DNA from 2 places in the Glaciecola sp. 1036 genome. Region 2 is predicted to be linked to the other one. Evidence: predicted binding sites of a transcription regulator. Region 2 holds the regulator's gene; the other holds the start of a gene.

Region 1 (8,625 bases), on a different contig from region 2:
CATTTAAAAAGTATCCAGATAACAAGCAACGTCACCGGATTGAACATGCTCAGGTCATTGCGGTAGAAGATATTCCACTGTTTGTGGAGTACGGCATCATTCCCTCTATGCAACCTACTCATGCCACCAGTGATAAAAATATGGCAGAAGACAGGCTTGGCGCAGAACGTTTAAAAGGCGCCTATGCATGGCGAACGTTTTTAAATCAGGGTTCTCGCATTGCGTTTGGAAGCGATTTTCCAGTGGAGTTGGCCAATCCATTTCATGGGTTGCATGCGGCTGTTACTAGACAAGATGGGGATAATCAACCTCAAGGCGGTTGGATCCCTGAAGAATCTGTGACCCTTTTAGAGGCATTTAGAGGCTTTACCATTGATGCAGCTTATGCAGCATTTCAAGAAGATAGTATCGGCCAACTTTCACCAGGTATGAAAGCCGACTTCATTATTATCGATAAAGACATGTTTGCTATACCTGCTTCTCAAATCAGAGATATTCAGGTACAGCAAACTTGGGTGAATGGGAAGCAGGTTTTTTAATCTCGCCTGTAAACACCATTTATAAACAAGGTCAACATGAGCGTTGCAAGCAAAACCCTATTTATTGATATAGGGTCTTAATCCAACGCTCTTCATTGATAAACTGCCAAGCCCAAGATTTCCATTTTTCTTCTAGCCCAGCTTCAACCACTTCAGCTTCGGACATGCCTTTGGCTTTTTGCGCCTGAACATATTGATGTGTTTGCTCAATCATATCAACAAAACGCATCAGGTCTTGTTTATTGGCTAATTTACCATGGCCAGGAATAATCTTAGTGGTCGGGTCAATCTTCGCCAACAGCACTTTAATCGCTTCAATGTAACCTTCTACATCACCACCAGCGCCTAAATCAACATATGGGAACATGCCGTTGAAAAAAATATCCCCTGTATGCAATACATTGGCTTTTTCAAACCATATGGCGCTATCGCCGTCGGTATGCGCACTGGGTAAATGAAATACATGTGCTGTATCACCATTTATATGAAATTTAATGCCATCTTTATAGGTAATGACCGGTAACGATTGTTGATCAGCATCTTCTGCTGAAGCTAATCGAATTCTTACGTTTTCATGGGCAAAGATAGTTGCGCCTTGGTTTTCATGAAAAAATGCATTAGAACCAGTATGGTCGCCATGATAGTGGGTGTTTACTACATACTTGGTTTTCATGTCACTAATGGATTTTAATTCGGCGGCGATTTTGTCAGCTAATGGTGCATACTGATCATCAATAATTAATAATCCATCGTCACCCGCAGAAACGCCAATATTTCCTCCTGCCCCAGTTAACATATATACAGAGCCTGATACAGATTGAGACGTTACTTCAACATCGGCAAATCTATCTTGTGAAAACGCTACCAGACTCGTTGAGACCAAAGCTGCTATCACCAGTATTCTTTTCATAATTGTCCTTTATTAAGTTGTTTCACCACTGTCGTCGACGAATCTAAAACGCGAAACTTTTGTATCGTTGACGGTTACCATTTCACAGAAATGATTATACGGTCTAACCCAAAGAGCTCGATCACCATAAAGTTGTCGATATAACACCAGTACTTCTTCGGTTTCCGAATGTCTTACAGAATCAATCACTTCGTAGTAATTGCCTTTATAATGTTGATAACGCCCTTTCTTTAGTTGCATCAGCTGTTACCAAAAATATAGCTTGCCAATAAACTAGTGACAGGTGCAGCTGTTGGCTTGCCATGTTGCCAACTCATGTTTTCGACACCTGAGCCTGCAATATCCACATGTGTAAATGGTATAGGTGCAGGCGAATCTAAGCCATGCTTATCCAATCCTGACGCTATAGCTAAAAACGCCATCGGGAATTGATGTCCTCTAACAGTAGACACTGATGGAGCATTATTCGAAGACAATACATCATCAGCTTTTGTTCTTGGTTGGACAAATTCATAATCTTCACGATGTACCAGGGACTGATGACACATATCTCCCCATAGAAGACCTTGAGAACACAGTTTTTCGTTCACTCCAGATGCCAATGCAGGACCATTTTCTAGCACTGCGGTATAAGGTCCATGTGCAAGCATTGCGTGCCCTGTCAAAGTCGCAAAACTGAACACACTTGGATTTATTTCGTTGGCAGCCTGTTCCCTAAAGTGAGACAAAATATCCATCATTACAAGTCTGCCTTCGGCATCGGTATTACCAACACGTACTCTTACACCTGAATGCCCAGTAATAATTTCATCTGGGGTGTAGGCTTCCGCATCAACATTGTTTCGTACCGCGGCTATTTCAGCCATCACCTTAATGCCTTTGGGTTTCAATAAAGCCAAGGCATACATAAAACCAGCAACCGCTGCTGCACCGCCCTTATCTCGACTCATTCCCGCCATGTGACCATTAACTTTTAAATCGACTCCACCGGTATCAAAAGTAATGCCTTTTCCGGCTAACATAAGGGTTTCTGAGATTTCTCCTTGTCCGGTATAAGTCAATTGAATAACTCTAGGTTGATGGCGCTGAACATGTAATGAAGCTCGCGCAACTGCATGCAGGGCGGGATATTGATCGAACAATTGCTTTTCATCATCAATAATAGTGATATCTACATCAGTATGCGAGAACAATGCTTGGCAATAATCCGCAAAGCCGGGTGGTGCCATACGCTCTGGCTCTGTACCACATAAATCTCGTGCAACACGTTTTCCCGCTTCAGTCGCTATAAGTTGTTTAATTAAAACCTCGTCGGCACCAATTAATGCGATTTGTTGCACGGGTTCAAGACTATCTTCACCGAGTGATTGTCTAGCTTCCAATGGTTGGTATAGACCTTGGCACAACCCCAAGTAAAACACGCCTAATGCTTTAGCAAAAAGGTCTTTTTTATGATCGGGTAAATTATTAAGCTCAACGGAAACCACTGGTTTTGTGGATTTCAGTTCAATCAATAAATCCGCATGTTGCCTACCTAAATCAAATATTCGCCTTACATCATCATAGTCTCGGGTTAGCTTTCCCGTTGGTATATGTAACAAGCGTCCCCCGGGAAAACTAGAATCTAGTAACAATGACACTTTATCACCCACTCTAGGGTCTAGGGCATGCTGCTCATCCATTACATTAGATAATTCAGAAAACACCTCAGAACTCGATTGGTCTGACACAACAATAGATAAATCAAAAGAAGAAAAAGGACCCGATGACGCTAAGCCAATCGGAGCAGGAAAAGACATAAAATCTCCTGTGTAGATAAGTTAAACAATAGTATAGACAAATTTTAACTGTAATGAATTATCCGAATCTAAAGATAATTCAGAAACTTCAGTTATGAAGTTAACGCTAAACACGCTTTAAATAACTTCGTTTAATTTACACTTTTTCTAAATCAAAAGTAAGTTGATGGGAATCTTCTGGTATTGCGTCTACCAGACCAATATGTACACCTAATAAACGGGCTGATTTACCATTTCCTCTTTTAAATGCTTCATGTAAAAGGCTGGAAAAGATGTCGAGGTTAATGCTGTTAAATTTCTGTTCCTTAGTGGTTTGATGAAAGTCAGCAAACTTTACTTTAACCCCCAATTTATCAATTCGGTTTTCGTTTATATAGTTTTTAGCGCGTTTCTTAAGTTCAGGTATTAAGCGTTCGGACATGTACTCACTCAAGGCTTGTTCATTATTGAGATTTTCCGAAAATGTATGTTCTACTCCAACTGACTTTCTTATCCGCGAAACTTCGACACCTCTGTTGTCGATAGCATTGCATTTGCGCCACAGCGAAGCGCCAAATTTGCCAAATCGAGCGATAACATCCTTTTGTTCTAGCTCTCGAATATCTTTGCCCGTTAACCAACCAAGGGTTTTTAACTTTTCAAAAGTGACCTTCCCCACCCCTGGTATTTTATTTAATGGTAAATTATCAATAAAGGATTGCAGGTTCTCTGGGGTTACAACATATTGCCCGTTAGGCTTATTCATATCTGACGCCACTTTAGCCACAAATTTCAGTGGTGCAACGCCAGCAGATGCGGTTAAATTAAGTTCATCTTGGATACACTGCCTTATTTCCTGGGCAATCAGAGTCGCAGAACCATTGCAGTGCATCGTATCAGTCACATCTAAATAGGCTTCATCTAGAGAAAGGGGCTCGATAAGGTCGGTGTAGCGCTTGAATATACTGCGAATATGCTGACTTACTTCCTTATAAACTTGCATTCTGCCCGGCACTATAATCAACTCTGGGCATTTTCTCACAGCAATTGCCGTCGGCATTGCTGAGTGAATACCGTACTGCCGAGCAATGTAGTTGCAAGTGGATAGCACACCGCGGGTGCGTGAACGTCCGCCAACAGCTACCGGTTTATCAGCTAGTTCTGGTGCATCTCTGATCTCTACAGCTACGTAAAACGCATCCATATCAACATGAATAAACTTTTTCATTCTCGCACCTACACTGTTCATACATACAGTAAAACAAAACAACTTGTATTTGTCAATCTACGACTTTATGCTATAGTTTTTGAATAACTTATAACCAAGTTTTTATGAAGACACTACTTTTAACCTTAGTTCTTGTTAGTGGTGCGGTTTTCGCAAAACCGCCGGAAAGTACTATGCAACTTGGTATGGTTATATTTCCTCCTTTCACTATCGTGGATGACGGTGGCAGTTGTCAGGGCACCTTAAATGATCTGATGACAAACGTTTTCAAAGAGTCTACCTATAATTTCCATCTTACCTGTGCATCGCCTAAACGCATCTATAGAAGTATTACGAATAACTCGTTAGATCTTTCTATTAATGTAAAAACCACAAAAATGCTCGAAGGGCTTTTGAGTTACTCTGAAATTCCATTTTCTAGATTGACCATCATTCAAGGTCGTAATCCAAATGCTAAGGAAAAAAATACGGTTTCTTTATTGTATGGGTTTGACTATAACGGACACGCTAAGCGTTTAATAGACAGTGGGGTGGCGCCTGTTCATTCTAATTCAGTCGAAGTTGTAACCAATGCTTTTCTGTTAGGTAGAACAGAGTACTTACTTGCCTATAAAAGACCTTATGAGCATTTTAAACAGAAACTTGAATTGTCAGACACACCGCCCATTAAAGACATAATAATAGAAGAAGTGGATAGCATAGATGCCTTCATTGCTGTTAATAAGGGCAGCAAAGAACACGATAAACTTATCTCGTTGGTCAATTCTCGCTGGGTAAGAGCAGCAGACTAAAGAATCTGATTATCTTTCCATTCTTTAAGCTTTTCTTCTCTAGCCTCTTGTTTAGCTAGCCTTGCTTTTTTACGATCGCAGGGCTCAGGGCAATCACAAGCTTTACTAACGCCTAAAGCGCCAAGCCCACCACAAGAACCAGAAATGCTTTTTTTCTGAAAAATATAACCAACACCCATGGCCAACACCATAAGTAGAAAGAAAACAAACGCTAAAATGAATGTACTCAAAATTTGCCTCTAATGCATTACTGACACTGTCTTGTCAAAGGCAGTCGAATGATATTCTACGAAATCTTCGCCTTCCTTAACAACAAACAATGCCGGAATATTCTCTGATTCAGCGAAAGCTAAACCTTTTTCTTTTCCCATCACAATTAATGCCGTGGCCAGTCCATCTGCCATCATACTGGATTTATGAATCACACTTACAGCTGCCAAATTATGCTGTATGGGTTTAGCAGTAGAAGGATCGATCAAATGAGAATATCGAATACCGTCTTTTTCGAAATAGTTACGATAATCTCCAGATGTGGCTATCGCATTGTCACCGATAGAAATAATAACCTGAGCTGCTCTTTGGTTGGTCACAGGCTTTTCGATGGCTATTAACCAATCTTTATCTTCGGATTTCTTTCCTGAAATGCGCATTTCCCCACCAATATCCACTAAATAGTTAGTAATATGGTAAGACTCAAGTAAAGCAGCAATTTCATCTACCGCATAACCTTTGGCAATAGTCGATAAATCTATATACACATCAGGATGTGATTTAATTACAGCTCTATCATTTAATTGGAATTTATCTAGACCTACAAATTGCCTAACTTCTTCCACGTCTTCGTTTGTAGGCACTTTATTAGGCCTCATTGTAGGACCAAATCCCCAAAGGTTAACCAATGGACCAACGGTAATATCTAGCGCACCCATGCTCATGTGATGCAGTTCTATGGCTGCAGCTAGCACAAATTCCGTTTCAGCACTAATCCTAAAAGGAACGCCAGCAGGTGCTTTATTTAATCGCGATAGTTCTGAATCATTAATATAGGTAGACATTAAATTATTAATCTGTTGAAGACTTTGTTTAATTTCTAGATCTATCTGCTCTGTGTTAATTCGTTCTGCTTGAATATCATCGAGCACGAACTTGACGTTATACATGGTGCCCATGGTTGGTCCTGAAAAAGCAATCATCTCAGGGCTTTTAGGTGCACAACCAGTAACACTCAATAATGAACATAATGTTATTAGAACTAGAAAAAATCTGATACTCATCTCACAACTTAATCAATAAAAAAGGGGCGATTGCCCCTTTTAAAGTTACTTAGCGTTATATTATACGCGTTAACCGCCGAAGTCGTCCAACATAATGTTGTCGTCTTCTACACCTAGATCTTTAAGCATGTTAATAACAGCTGCGTTCATCATAGGTGGCCCACACATATAAAACTCACAATCTTCTGGTGCTGGGTGGTCCTTCAGATAATTCTCTAACAATACGTTGTGAATAAACCCTGTGTACCCTTCCCAATTGTCTTCCGGTTGAGGATCAGACAAAGCCACATACCAATTAAAATTGTCATTCTCTTTTTGTAGGGTATCAAAATCTTCTACATAGAACATTTCACGTAATGAGCGTGCACCATACCAGAATGAAATCTTACGCTTAGATTTAAGTCGACGCAATTGGTCAAAGATATGTGAACGCATAGGCGCCATACCTGCACCACCGCCAATAAACACCATTTCAGCGTCTGTATCCTTGGCGAAGAATTCACCAAATGGACCTGAAATCGTCACTTTATCACCTGGCTTAAGCGACCAAATGAAAGATGACATCTTACCCGCAGGTAGACTCAAATTATTCGGTGGCGGCGTAGCGATACGCACGTTAAGCATGATAATGCCTTCTTCTTCTGGGTAATTCGCCATTGAGTATGCACGAATTGTCTCTTCGTCTACTTTTGATTCAATGTCAAAGAAGCCGAAGCGCTCCCAATCACCTCGGTATTCCTGCGGAATATCGAAATCTTTGTATTTCACATGATGAGGTGGAGCTTCAATTTGAATATAACCACCGGCACGGAAAGGCACGCTTTCACCGTCTGGAATGCCAAGTTTAAGTTCTTTAATGAAAGTAGCTTCGTTATTATTAGAAATAACTTCACACTCCCATTTTTTAATACCAAATACTTCTTCTGGAAGTTCGATTTTCATGTCTTGCTTAATCGCTACCTGACATGACAAACGGCAACCTTCTTTAGCTTCACGTTTAGTGATGTGATCGAGTTCGGTAGGCAGAATCTCACCGCCACCTTCTTTAATGTCGACACGACATTGACCACAAGAACCACCGCCACCACAAGCAGATGATACAAAGATACCAGCGTCAGCTAGCGCACCAAGTAACTTACCGCCAGGAGAAGCTGTTATAGCCTTATCTGGATCGTCGTTAATGATGATTTGAACATCACCACTGGGCACTAATTTTGATTTTGCAAAAGTGATGATAAGTACAAGTACCAACACTATTGCGATAAACATACCTACGCCAAGGTAGATTTCAGACTGATTCATGATTTAATCCCCCTTACAACGATATACCAGTGAAAGACTGGAAGCCTAATGCCATTAGACCAGCAATCATAAACACTGAACCTAGACCGCGAAGGCCATCCGGTATATCTGCGTATTTTAACTTCTCACGAACAGATGCTAATAAAACAATAGCAATTGCCCAACCTAAACCGCTTCCAACGCCGTAAACAACACTCTCACCTAGGGTGTATTCACGTTGAACTGCAAACGCCACACCACCGAATATTGCACAGTTTACGGTGATTAGCGGCAAGAAGATCCCTAGCGCGTTGTATAAAGCAGGGAAAAACTTGTCAAGTAACATTTCCAGAATTTGTACCAAGGCGGCAATTACACCGATAAAGGTTAAGAAGTTTAAGAAACTTAAATCAGCATCAGGGAATCCAGCCCATGCTAATGCGCCAGGAGCTAAGATGTTTACATAAATAATCTGGTTAACCGGTACTGAAATACCTAGTACCACGATTACAGCAACGCCTAAACCCATTGATGTTTTGACTTTCTTAGATACCGCGAGAAAAGTACACATACCTAAGAACAGAGACAAAGCCATGTTTTCAACGAAAACAGCTCTAATAGCTAATGCAATATAATGTTCCATAGTAACTATTCCTTAGGTTCTACTTGTTCTGGACGAATGGTACGAATAAACCAAATCATCAGACCGATTAAGAAGAACGAACTGAAAGGTAGAATCAACAAACCGTTACCTTGATAGAACCCACCATTTTGAACAAGAGGAAGGATTTCAAATCCAAGGATAGTACCAAAACCAAATAACT
Region 2 (8,625 bases):
TAGGGAAGAAAAGCACATTAACTGAAATTAACGAACACCAGAAATGCCATTTCGCCAAAGTGACGTCAAACATCTTGCCCGTCCACTTGGGTAACCAATAATAGACGGCTGCCATTATTGAGAATACTGCACCTGTTACTAATACATAGTGGAAATGTGCGACCACAAAATATGTATCATGATATTGGAAATCCACAGGTGTTATGGCAAGCATCAAGCCAGATAATCCACCAATGGTAAATAGTACAATAAAGGCAATCGCAAACATCATGGGAATTTCAAAGGTGAGGGACCCTCGCCACATGGTGGCGACCCAGTTAAATACTTTTACACCGGTGGGAACAGATATCAGCATGGTCGCAAACATAAAGAACATTTCAGCGCCGACTGGCATACCGGTCGTAAACATGTGGTGCGCCCACACGATAAACGAAAGCAACGCAATAGAAGCCGTTGCATATACCATTGACGCGTAGCCAAAGAGCTTTTTACGCGAAAAGGTTGGTACGATTTGAGAAATAATACCAAACGCTGGCAATATCATTATGTAAACCTCTGGATGCCCAAAGAACCAGAAAATATGCTGGAACATAACCGGGTCACCGCCACCAGCTGCATCAAAGAAACTAGTACCAAAGAATTTATCTGTTAACACCATAGTCACTGCAGCAGCTAGCACTGGCATTACAGCGATAAGCAAAAATGCCGTGATTAACCAGGTCCATACGAACATAGGCATTTTCATTAATGTCATGCCTGGTGCGCGCATATTCAAAATAGTAACAATTACGTTGATTGCGCCCATGATAGAACTTATGCCCATAATGTGTACCGAGAACACAAACAGGGCAGTGCTATCACCACTATAAGTGGTTGATAATGGAGCATAGAAGGTCCAGCCAAAATTTGGACCGCCGCCTTCTAAAAATAAACTGGAAAGTAGTATTAAGAAAGCAAAAGGCAATATCCAAAATGACCAGTTGTTCATCCGCGGTAGCGCCATATCTGGCGCACCTATCATCATAGGTACTAGCCAGTTTGCCAAACCGGTAAAGGCTGGCATTACTGCGCCAAATACCATGATCAAACCGTGGACTGTGGTCATTTGGTTAAAAAAGTTCGGGTCAACGATTTGTAGACCAGGCTGGAATAGTTCGGCACGAATGACCATTGCCATTGCACCACCAACCAAAAACATAATAAAAGCAAACCACAAATAAAGGGTGCCTATATCCTTATGGTTAGTAGTCAACACCCATCGTAAAATACCTTTGGGTGCTCCATGATGGTGATCATCATGTCCATGATCGGCAGTGTGCGTGTCCGCTGGAGTATTTGTTACTGTAGCCATGCTCTTGCCCCTTATTTACCTTGAATTAAATCGTTAACGTCTTTTGCTTGCACAAGATCATCTGTGTTGTTCCCCCAAGCATTTCGCGTATAAGTCACAACCGCCGCAATTTCAGACATACTCAATTGCTTAGAAAAGGCTTGCATGGCAGTACCAGCACGACCATTAACCACAACGTCGATATGGCCTTGACGGTCATTTAATATAAATGCAGAACCTTTAAGTGCAGGGAAAGCCCCGGGCAAACCTTCACCTGAGGGTTGATGGCAAGCTGCGCACACCGAGTTATAAATCTGCTCACCTGAGGCCATTAACTCTTCTTTACTCATATTCATTGCAAGTAGGCGTTCTTCTTCGGCGCGTTTTTCTTGAGCAATGCGTTCTTGTTCATCAATCCAACGGTCGAATTCAGCGGGTTCTTTTGCAATCACGACAATTGGCATAAACCCGTGGTCTTTGCCGCACAATTCTGCACACTGTCCTCGATACACCCCTGGTTCATTGACTCTGGTCCAGGCTTCATTAATAAACCCAGGATTAGCATCTTTCTTAACTGCAAAATCAGGAACCCACCAGCTGTGAATAACATCATCGGAAGTGATTAAGAAGCGGACTTTTTGTCCGGTTGGAATGACTAAAGGACGATCAACTTCTAATAAGTAGTTTTCACCTTTAGGAAATTTATTTTCAATTTGCTCTCTTTGAGATGCTAATAAAGAGAAAAATTCGACCTCTCGGTCCATGTATTTATAATGCCATTTCCATTGAGAGCCAGTTACTTCAATACTGAGGTCAGGCTTACTGACATCTTCCATGTCCATCAAAGTGCTAGCAGCAGGTACTGCCATCACAATCAAAATGATAAAAGGCACAACCGTCCAAGCAATTTCTACTTTTACATTTTCGTGAAAATTGGCTGGTGCATGCCCTTTCGACTTGCGATGTTTAAGCATAGCTATAAACATCACACCAAACACAATGACAGCAATGACAACACATATCCAAAACATCAACATGTGTAACCCATACACCTGATCACTGATATCAGTGACACCGCGCCTTAAGTTTAAGTCAGATCGTTCAGCTGCGCTTTGGGCAAAACTGAAGAAAGGTACACATAGCGTTAATAATCCCATTACGGCTTTGAGTGACTTCACACTTTTCTCCCCCGAGATATCCATAAAACAATGCTAATTTCCTGAAATCGACATTCACGTTTGTTTTTTGTTATCAGATTGTGAATAAGTGTACAATGATTAACCAATAAAAGCTTGGCGTAAAGAGATTTTTTAAAAAAAGTAGTGAGATTTGGCGTTTTTTTATATTTACAGTTTATTATTTGACCGATTTGAACAAAAAAGCGGCATTAAAGCCGCTTTTTTGTTAATTTTTGTTTAAAATTTTTAGAAGTTATTGGAATCGCGAATTACACCAACTGCAAGTCCTTCAATAGTGAAAAATTGTGAAGCTAGATCAACCTTGATCGGAGCAAAGTCATCGTTTTCCGCTTCCAATATGACTTGAGAGCCTTTCTGGATTAAGCGTTTCACAGTAACATCTTCGTCCACTCGGGCAACTACCACCTGCCCATTGCGTACATCCTTAGTTTTATGCACAGCCAATAAGTCACCATCCATAATGCCGATGTTTTTCATACTTTCTCCCTGTACGCGCAACAAGTAATCAGCATTGGGATGGAACATAGCGGGATCAACTTTATAGTGAGATTCCACATGCTCTTGCGCTAGAATGGGCTCACCGGCCGCTACTTTACCAATCAAAGGCAAGCCTTCTTCAACTTCATCATCTAATGCGCAATTCAGTTTAATCCCACGGGAAGTTCCGGGTAAAATGTCAATTACCCCCTTTTTAGCCAAGGCTTTTAAGTGCTCCTCAGCAGCATTTGCCGACTTGAACCCCAATTGCCTTGCAATTTCTGCGCGCGTTGGTGGCATACCAGTATCGAGCATAGTGCTCTTGATAAGATCGAGTACTTCCTGTTGTCGTTGAGTTAGTGGACGCATAAACAGCCTGTTTTTCTATACAGTTATGTGAGCAGTATAACCAATGTGAATTAAAACGCAACTGTTGATAATCAAAAGCTTAGCTTGTAAAAAATTTGGTTTATAATGAACGACTAAGAATAAACAACGGTCTACTACTAAGCCATCTAGTATTAGGGTAAGTAAATAACTACATGGTAGGATCGTTTTAGAAATTTGTGATGGAGCAAACATGAACCCTATTCGAGCTGCGCTTCGATGGCTGTTGGAAAAGCCAATCAGCTGGCTAGTGTCAGTAAAAAGTGTACCGGCAGATGTCGAAAAAGAACTGGGCATCGACAAATCCAAACCTATTCTATATTTACTGCAAACAGAGTCGTTTACTGATCAGATCGCTTTATCTAAGTCAGTAAAACAATTGGGGTTACCTGATCCTCAAGACGTAGTAGATATTGGCGGTTATCAAACCAAAAGGCGTTTTTTTCTTGAACGCCCTCAAAGTATTTTAACCCGTAAAGTAAAACCCACTGCAATTGAAGATATCTTAACTGAATTATTTCATCTTCATCGGGAACAAAAAGATTTAGATTTTCAAGTTGTGCCTGTGTTTATTACATGGGGACGCTCTGCAGGAAAGGAAAAATCTGGATTTGCCCAGCTATTCGCTAGCAAAGCCTCGCCTAACTGGCTGCGCAAAGCCATGATAGTGATATTTTTCGGCCGGGATAATTTTGTCAGTTATTCTCAGGCGGTATCGACACGACAACTCGCTGACTTACATGGTAGTGATAAACAGATTGCACAAAAACTTGTGCGCGTTGCACGCACACATTTTCAACGTAAACGTCAAACCTTAAGCGGGCCCACCTTATTAGAAAGACAAACCCTGTATAATTCAATTTTGGGCTCAGAGTCTGTTAAGGCTGCCATGGCAGAAGAAGTCAGCCAAAAAGGTATTTCTACTGAAAAAGCCCGAAAAGATGCTCGTGCTTATATAGATGAAATTGCTGCAGATTATCGCGAAGGCTTAATTCGCATTGGTGACAGAATTCTTACCCGTATTTGGAACAAAATTTACGACGGTATAGATGTAGGACACGCAGAACGCGTGCGTGAATTGGCCAAAAATGGGCATGAAATTATTTATGTACCCTGCCACAGAAGTCATATGGATTACTTGTTACTAACCTATGTCATTTATCATGAAGGCTTAGTAACGCCCCACATTGCTGCGGGTATAAACTTAAACTTTTGGCCAGCAGGTCCAATTTTCCGTAAAAGCGGCGCCTTTTTCTTACGTCGAAGCTTTGGTGGGAATAAAGTTTACACCGCAGTTTTTAGAGAATATTTAGAATTACTTTTCAATAAAGGGTATTCAGTTAAATATTTTCCTGAAGGCGGAAGAAGCAGAACGGGACGTTTGCTTCCGCCAAAAACAGGCATGTTAGCAATGACGATTCAAGCCATGACCAAAGGAATTAACCGCCCGGTGTCAATTGTACCAGTGTATATTGGTTATGAGCATGTCATGGAAGTGAAAAGCTACATGAAAGAGCTGACGGGTAAGTCGAAAAAGAAAGAATCTCCTGCTCAGGTGTTTTCTGCCATCCGCAAATTAAAAAACTATGGCCATGGGTTTGTAAACTTTGGTGCTCCTATTCAATTGAGCCAATTTTTAGACGGAGCTGTGCCGGATTGGCGCGCTCAGTCTCAGCAAAAGGATAAAAAACCTCAGTGGTTAACGCCTGCAGTGAACAGCTTGGCTAATCAGGTGATGACCCGCATCAATAAAGCTTCAGCCATAAACGGCACCGCCATAGTGGCCTTATGCTTATTGAGCTCAAAAACTCATGTGGCCAGTAAACGGGAACTTAAAGACGCGATTGCGGAATTTTTAAAGATGTTTGAAGCCGTGCCATATAGTAAGGATGCAACACTACCCGACGAAACCGCTGATGCTCTAGTCAATCGCACGCTTGCCTTAAATAGATTTCAACAAACTCAGGACAAATACGGCACCATGGTATCACCAAAAGAAGGCGCGGCGGTGTTGCTAACATTTTATCGAAACAACATAATTCACATGTTCAGTATCGCCAGTTTGATTATGGCAGTGGCTTTTGTGCATAAAAGGATTGAACGCAAACAGATTCTGCATACTGTTGAACAACTTTTCCCTCTGTTGAAGCGTGAGTTTTTTATGCATCAAACTCAAGAGGAAGCGATTGAATACGCCGAATCATTAATTCAATACTTTAAAGAACGCGGATTATTGGTGCAGGCGGGTAAGTATTTATCACCTCCAGACACTTCCAGTCATTTGTTCAATCCTGCATGGCTACTAAGCCGCACTATGCAAGAAACTTGGCAGCGGTATGCTGTTGTTTTAAGTGTGTTGGAAAACGAAAAATCCATAGGTCGCGCTCAATTAGAACGCCAAGCTGTAACTGTGGCTGAACGCCTGTCATCGCTATATGGTTTAAAATCCCCAGAATTTTATGACAAGAATGTGCTCAGTACCTTTGTGAATGCTTTAAAAGATAACAATTTACTCGATAGCCAAGCAGACGGCACCTTGGCATTTTCAGATAACTCAATCAGTCTAAAACAAGTTATAATGCCCTTGGTATGGCCAGAAATTGTGCAGCATCTAGAGCAAATGTAGTCATAAAAAAAGCGCGCTAAATAGCGCGCTTTTGGTAATTTTTGGTTACGTTATTTAGCCAAAAAGAATTTATACGCTGGGTCGTCTGTATGTTCTTGGGCTGCATAATCTAATGCACTAAGATGTTGTTCAAACAACGGCCGTTGTTCGTCTGTAACCTCAAAGCCAGCCAACACCAAACCTTGTGCTGCCCCATGATTGCGATAATGGAATAGAGTGATATTCCATTGTTCGCCCAAGGTGGTTAAAAATCGCATTAACGCACCAGGGTATTCTGGGAATGAGAAAGAATAGATACTTTCTTTTACTTTGGTCACTGGACGACCGCCAACCATGTGTCGTACATGTAGTTTAGCCAGCTCATTATTGGATAAATCGAAACAGGTATAGCCAGCTTCATTTAAATTGTCCATTAACCGGCTTAACTCGGCACGACCCTCTTTGAGCTTAACTCCCACAAAGATATGCGCTTCTTCGGTACTTGAATAACGATAATTAAATTCGGTAATCACAATGCCGCCAAGACGAGAACAAAAGTCTTTGAAAGCACCCTTTATTTCGGGGATTTTCACCGCGAATACAGCTTCTTTTTGCTCGCCCAACTCACAACGTTCTGACACGTATCTAAGAGTATGGAAGTTGATATTAGCGCCACATAAGATACCGGCGATTTTCTTATCTTTGAGCTGATGTTGCTCACAATACTTGCGCATGGCGGCGACCGAAAGTGCACCGGCTGGTTCAGCAATCACACGGGTATCATCGAAAATATCTTTGATAGCCGCGCAAATTTCATCATTGGTAACCGTAACTACTTCATCCACATATTGCTGGCACAGTCTAAAAGGTTCTGTTCCTATGGTCTTGACCGCAACACCATCAGCAAATATGCCGACGCTAGGCAAGGTCACAGGTTCGCCAGCTTGCATCGCCGCTTGTAAACAAGCTGATTCATCTGACTCTACCGCAATGATGCGAATATTCGGGTTAATTTGTTTTACATAAACCGCGATGCCGGCGGCAAGTCCACCACCACCAACGGCAACAAACAAGTAATCAAGATCACCTTGTTGCTCTAATATTTCTTTACCTATGGTGCCCTGTCCGGCAATAACGTCAGGATGATCAAAAGGTGGGATCATAGTGTAGCCGAATTTCGCGCACTGAGATCTTGCTTCATCACTGGCTTGATCAAAACTGGTGCCGTGTTGAATTACGGTGACATATTCACCACCGAATTGACGCACAGCTTCCACCTTAATATCAGGTGTGGTTTCTGGCATCACAATCACTGCATTGATTTTCATGGCATTGGCAGAATATGCGACACCTTGAGCGTGATTGCCGGCAGATGCGGTTACCACTCCCTTCGCCTTTTGTTCATCGGTCAACTGTGCAATACAGTTATAAGCACCACGTAATTTAAACGACTTAACCGGTTGTTGATCTTCTCTTTTTAAGAAAACCTGATTACCGATTTGATTGGAAAACCTCGACATGTTAACCAAATCAGACATCACAGCCGCCTCATAAATAGGCGCCTGTAATATTTTAACGAGATATTCTAACTGGTTCTGTATCATTAATATTGTATCTTTGATGGATCGCGTACAGCACCTTTATCCGCACTGGTTGCCATCATGGCAAATACTTTCAATGCAGTAGACACTTCTCGCTGACGATTTTTAGGCTTAAACGGATTAGCACTTTGTTGCATCTCTTGCTGGCGCTTGGCAAATTCTTGTTCGGAAATATCCAAATGAATTTTTCGGTTTGGAATATCAATTTGAATAGTATCGCCATCTTCAACAAATGCGATGCCACCGCCGCTAGCAGCTTCAGGTGAACAATGACCAATGGAAAGTCCACTAGTTCCACCAGAAAATCTTCCATCCGTAATTAACGCACAAGCCTTACCTAATCCCTTTGATTTTAAATACGACGTGGGATACAGCATTTCTTGCATACCCGGACCACCTTTTGGTCCTTCATAGCGAATAACGACCACTTCTCCAGCCTGTACTTGGTCATTTAAGATGCCTTCAACCGCTGCATCCTGACTTTCATACACGCGCGCCGGTCCACTGAATTTGAGAATAGATTCATCTACGCCAGCAGTTTTTACAATACAACCGTTTTCTGCCAAATTACCGTAAAGCACGGCTAATCCGCCATCTTGGCTGTAAGCATGTTGCTGTTCTCGAATGCAGCCTTTTTCTCTATCGTCATCCACCGTAGGGTAACGACAATCTTGGCTGAACGCTTGGGTAGTGCGGATGCCCGCAGGGCCTGCGCGATAAAAATCTCTCGCATGTTGATTATCGGTATTGGTGACATCCCACTGTGCGATAACCTCTTCGAGGGATTTTCCTAAAATATGCGCAGCACCGCCGTGTAATAAACCAGCTTTGTTTAATTCATTCAAAATACCCATTACACCACCAGCTCTATGCACATCTTCCATATGATACTGGGGCGTTGCGGGTGCAACTTTACATAAATGCGGTACTTTGCGGGACAATCTATCAATGTCCTGCATACTAAAATCAACTTCACCTTCAACTGCAGCTGCCAATAAATGCAAGATAGTATTGGTTGAACCGCCC

What was found. Region 2 encodes LexA, which represses DNA repair genes until DNA is damaged. Its sites were predicted from a motif close to TACTGTATNNNNATACAGTA; they were not measured.
Region 1: a site for LexA is predicted at 4,467-4,486, ahead of dinB (DNA polymerase IV). Genes of this name have one in related genera too.

The regions. Positions count from the first base shown of each region.
Region 1 covers NZ_JBLWFH010000011.1:61,478-70,102, forward strand. Annotated here, with positions in the region: gene ACNKW3_RS15240 (amidohydrolase) at 1-539, shown strand, start outside; gene ACNKW3_RS15245 (MBL fold metallo-hydrolase) at 601-1,449, opposite strand; gene ACNKW3_RS15250 (DUF1653 domain-containing protein) at 1,462-1,689, opposite strand; gene ACNKW3_RS15255 (M17 family metallopeptidase) at 1,689-3,248, opposite strand; gene dinB (DNA polymerase IV) at 3,385-4,455, opposite strand; gene ACNKW3_RS15265 (hypothetical protein) at 4,560-5,246, shown strand; gene nqrM ((Na+)-NQR maturation NqrM) at 5,243-5,476, opposite strand; gene ACNKW3_RS15275 (FAD:protein FMN transferase) at 5,486-6,520, opposite strand; gene nqrF (NADH:ubiquinone reductase (Na(+)-transporting) subunit F) at 6,590-7,822, opposite strand; gene nqrE (NADH:ubiquinone reductase (Na(+)-transporting) subunit E) at 7,836-8,444, opposite strand; gene ACNKW3_RS15290 (NADH:ubiquinone reductase (Na(+)-transporting) subunit D) at 8,450-8,625, opposite strand, start outside.
Region 2 covers NZ_JBLWFH010000010.1:50,221-58,845, reverse strand. Annotated here, with positions in the region: gene ctaD (cytochrome c oxidase subunit I) at 1-1,351, opposite strand, end outside; gene coxB (cytochrome c oxidase subunit II) at 1,363-2,487, opposite strand; gene lexA (transcriptional repressor LexA) at 2,755-3,375, opposite strand; gene plsB (glycerol-3-phosphate 1-O-acyltransferase PlsB) at 3,587-6,019, shown strand; gene ilvA (threonine ammonia-lyase, biosynthetic) at 6,070-7,602, opposite strand; gene ilvD (dihydroxy-acid dehydratase) at 7,602-8,625, opposite strand, start outside.